Regions from separate parts of the Arthrobacter sp. BGA-UO-ETr-C19 genome, predicted to be linked through region 1. Evidence: riboswitches for the same ligand, from Rfam matches in the RefSeq annotation. Region 1 holds a riboswitch; the other holds the start of a gene.
The links. A riboswitch is a leader RNA that binds a small molecule or an ion and turns the genes downstream of it on or off. The one in region 1 is predicted to bind thiamine pyrophosphate.
Positions count from the first base shown of each region.

Region 1 (2,197 bases):
TCACTGCGGCCGCCGGGGTCAGCAGGACGCCGTGGCGGAAGAAGCCGGTGGCGATGATGAGGCCGGCCACGTCAGTCCCGGCCCCCTGCCCGCGGGCCGGAACCCGGCCGAGCAGCGGCGCGTTGTCCGGTGTGCCCGGCCGCGCCCGCGCAGTGGCTTCAAGGAGCTCGAGCTCGGCGACTGCCGGCAGCAGGACCTGCGCGTCACGCAGCAACTGGTAGACGCCGCCGGCGCTGGTGCCCGGTACCCCGTCTTCACGCTGGGTGGCGCCGATCACCACCGTGCCGTCCTGGCGGGGCACGATGTAGACCGGAACGCCCCGCACCATGCCGCGGACCGTTGCGGTCAGCAGGGGCTGCAGGTGTGCGGGGACCCTGAGCCTGAGGATGTCTCCGTAGACCGGGCGCAGCGGCAGCTGCAGTCCTTCCGGGAGGTTCTGCAGCTGGGCCGCGGCCAGGCCGTTGGCCACCACCGTCTCGGCCGCCCTGACGGACCCGCCTCCGGCCAGCCGGGCCCCGCAGACCTGCCCGCCGTCCCAGAGCAGGCCGGCGGCGTGCTCCCGCACCGCGTATCCCTCCGCTGCCGTGAGCTCCTGGCCATGGCCGGCCAGCCCGGCGGCGATCGCCCGGACGAGCCTTCGCGGATCCACCTGGTGGTCCGCCGGGATGTCCAGGGCGCAGGAGATCGCGGGGCTAAGCAGCGGCTCCCGCGAGCGTGCCTCGCGGATGGTCAGCGGTTCAACATCCAGCCCGTGGGTCCGCTGTACGTCCCGCAGGTCCATCAGGGCCCGGCGGTCGGCGGGATCGGCACCCACTGCAAGGGTCGGCGTCGTCAGGTACCCGGCGTCCTCGCCGGCAGTGAGGGTGGCAGCAAAGTCCGGCCATCTGGCGGATGACTCCAGCATCAGTTCCAGGAGTCCTTCCTCCTGGTAATGCAATTCGCTGACCGGAGCGAGCATGCCGGCTGCGGCCCAGCTTGCGCCGCTGCCGGGGGCTTCATCTATCAGCACCACCGAGCGGCCGGCGCGCCGTGCTTCCCAGGCGATGCCGTGCCCCACCACGCCGCCGCCGATGACGGCCACATCTGCCTCAAGACTTGTGGCGGCACATTCTTCGCCGCGTGTTCCAGGGTTCATGCATAATCCTTCCCTACGCCGGTACTAACCGGATCAGGTCAAGCGGTCGGCTCTGACGCCCTCTCAGCCCTGCGCCTTTTATGACAGCAGTAACGGGCTCCCGCGGTACCTGCCCAGTTTAGAGGAACTAAGGTGGTTGCCATGACCCAGCACTCTGCCCACACAGCCGCCCGCCTGTACCTCTGCACCGACGCCCGCAAGGACCGCGGGGACTTCGCGGACTTCGTGGACGCGGCGTTTGCCGGCGGAGTGGACATCATCCAGCTGCGGGACAAGAGCATCGAGGCCGCCGAGGAACTCGAGCTGCTGGACACCGTCCATGCCGCCGCCCGCAGGCACGGACGGCTGTGGGCCGTGAACGACCGCGCCGATATCGCGTCCATCGCCGGTGCGCCGGTATTCCACATCGGCCAGAAGGACCTGCCGCTCCGCGCTGCCCGGAAGCTGCTGCACGATTCAACTGTGATCGGACTGTCCACCCACAGCACGGACCAGGTGGATGCCGCTATCGGCGCCGCCCACGGCCGCAGCGGCCTGGACTATTTCTGCGTAGGCCCGCTCTGGGCCACGCCCACCAAGCCCGGGCGCGCCGCCGTCGGGCTCGACCTGGTGCGCTACGCGGCGGAGGCTGTCCGCACCGCGGACGAGGAGCGGGTCGGCGGCCTGCTGCTGCCCTGGTTCGCCATCGGCGGGATCGACCGCACGAATGTGGAGCAGGTCCTGGCGGCCGGAGCCAGCCGGATCGTCGTCGTACGCGCCATCACCGAGGCAGCAGACCCGGCAGCCGCCGCCGCGGAACTGCTCGACGCCCTCGACGCAACGGCGCCGGCAGCCATCTCCTAGCTACCCGCTCAGTCCCAGCTGGACCATCCGCCGGGAGTGGTTTTCCGCGACTTCGGCGGTGATGCCCCGCACCAGCTCGCGTGCAGTGGCATCCGTGGCGTCGGGCTCTGCCTCGACAAACAGCTCGCCAAGAAAGGCGTGTTCATGGCCCACGCGCTGGGCCTGGGTGATCGCTTCACCCAGGAGGCGGCGGCCCCACAGCGCGAGCCTGGACGCGAG
Region 1 covers NZ_JCAQPC010000024.1:807,664-809,860, reverse strand. Annotated here, with positions in the region: gene thiO (glycine oxidase ThiO) at 1-1,135, opposite strand, end outside; TPP riboswitch at 1,129-1,249, opposite strand; gene thiE (thiamine phosphate synthase) at 1,277-1,978, shown strand; gene AC57BR_RS22680 (ferritin-like fold-containing protein) at 1,979-2,197, opposite strand, start outside.

Region 2 (2,197 bases), on a different contig from region 1:
TCCGAGACTGCCCCGGCTGCCCCTGCTGCCGTGCACCACCCGGAACCGTCGGAAGCAGAACGCCACGCCAAGGCTGAAGCGACCCGCGCTGCCCTCGCCAACATCGCGGCAGCGGCCCACGCCGCCCACCTGCATGAGGAAGCAGCGCACAGCGCCGCAGCGTCGGGTGAGGGCGCCCGGCCGGCTGCCCCCGCGGCCGCAGCAGCACCGGAAAGCCCCGTGGTGCACCGTGCTCCGGAAACGGAGAGCGTCTCTGGACGGCCCGGAGCGGTGCTTACGTTCGGTGGCGAGAAGGTGATTCTTCCGTTCGTCGATCACAGCGAGGAACCGGCCAAGGAAACGCCGGCTTTGACGCTGGACCGCCTGGAGGAAGCCTTCGCGCACCTGGGCGCTCCAATCGCTCCGGCCGAAGAGGAGGCTCCCGCGCCGGCCCGCCCGGCAAGCCGGCAGCCGGAACGCACCGATGGCCAGCCCGTCGCAGGCCAGCCGGCCACAAGGCAGCCGGTGGAAAGCCCCGCCGCGCCGTCCCGCAGCCGCCGTCCGCGTCGCAACCGCAGTGCCAGCCGCGCCCAGGGTGCAGCCAACGAGACATCCGTGGAACATCACGAGGTTGCGCCGGCTGCTGCTGCGGGGCATTCGCACGAGGCCAAGGCTCCGGAGGCGGGCGATGCGCAGGGAGCGCCCAAGGCTACTCAGCGGCCGGCCAGCGAGCCGATCATTCTGGGCGTCGGGGTACCCGCCTCAGAACTGTAGGACTGGCGAACCCTGAGCTGATGTATGGAAAGGTCCGGCACCGCACCTGCGGTGCCGGACCTTTCTGGTTCCGGAGGATTTGGCCCGGTCAAGTCAAAAGAAACGAGCCGGAAAGCGGCGGGCCACAGCCCCGCGGAAGCCTGTCGCAAACGTCAAATTCGGTGTCCCAGGCCGGACGAACCGCTAGGCTGGGGGACTGACACGGGGTGCCGCGCACGGGCCGGCTGAGATCCAAACCCGTTGAACCTGTCCGGTTAGCACCGGCGAAGGGATGTCTTCCTTGTCATCAGCATCGCTCCTGCCCGCACCCGCGGCTGCCGCCGGTTCCCTTGTGGACACCGTGGCGCCAGCCCTTCCGACTTCCCGCGACGTTCCCCGGGTCCTTGCCATTGCGGGCTCGGATCCGTCCGGCGGAGCAGGCATCCAGGCCGACCTGAAAAGTATTGCGGCCCACGGTGGCTACGGGATGGCAGCAATAACGGCCCTCACCGCACAGAACACCACCGGCGTGCGCGGCGTGCACGTTCCGCCGGCTTCTTTCCTGTCCGCGCAACTGGACGCTGTCAGCGACGACATCCAGGTGGACGCCGTGAAGATCGGCATGCTCGGCGATGCACAGGTGATAACCGCAGTGCGCAACTGGCTCGAAAAGGTGCGCCCCGGCGTCGTGGTTCTCGATCCGGTGATGGTGGCCACCAGCGGTGACCGCCTCCTTCAGGAGTCCGCGGAGGCTGCACTCGGCGAATTACTGCCGCTGGCGGACCTGATCACCCCAAACCTGCCCGAACTTGCCATGCTGCTTGGGGAGCCGGAGGCCGCCGACTGGTCCTCCGCTCTTGACCAGGGCAAGCGGCTCGCGGCCCGGACCGGCGCCACGGTCCTTGTCAAAGGCGGCCACCTGAACGGCTCAACCTGCCCGGACGCCCTCGTCAACACTGCCGGGCTGCTGTCTGCGGAGGTGGTGGAGATCGCCGGTGAACGGATCACCACGCGGAACAGCCACGGCACCGGGTGCTCGCTCTCCTCGGCCATGGCCACGGCCCAGGCGCGGCTGGGCGACTGGGAAGCCTCATTGCGGGAGGTCAAGCCCTGGCTGGCCGGAGCCCTCCGTACATCCGGGCAGCTGGAGGTCGGCGCAGGCAACGGACCGATCAACCACTTCCACCACCTGGCCCGGCCCGAACGTGAGGGCGGGTTCGCGGAACTGCTGCGCGCCGAGACCGTTGCCGACCTGGAAGCCATCTATGGCCTGGGCTTCATCCGTGGACTTGCCGAAGGCACCCTGGTGGAGAAGGAATTCGCGTACTACCTGGCACAGGATGCCATTTACCTCAACGGCTACTCCCGCGTCCTGGCGCGGGCCAGCGCACTCGCGCCAACCGAGTCCGAGCAGCTGTTCTGGGCGCGCTCGGCCCAGCAATGCCTGGAGGTTGAATCGGAACTG
Region 2 covers NZ_JCAQPC010000022.1:204,104-206,300, reverse strand. Annotated here, with positions in the region: gene AC57BR_RS15860 (Rne/Rng family ribonuclease) at 1-753, shown strand, start outside; TPP riboswitch at 946-1,042, shown strand; gene AC57BR_RS15855 (bifunctional hydroxymethylpyrimidine kinase/phosphomethylpyrimidine kinase) at 1,025-2,197, shown strand, end outside.
Region 2: another riboswitch for thiamine pyrophosphate. It lies ahead of AC57BR_RS15855 (bifunctional hydroxymethylpyrimidine kinase/phosphomethylpyrimidine kinase); the one in region 1 lies ahead of thiO (glycine oxidase ThiO).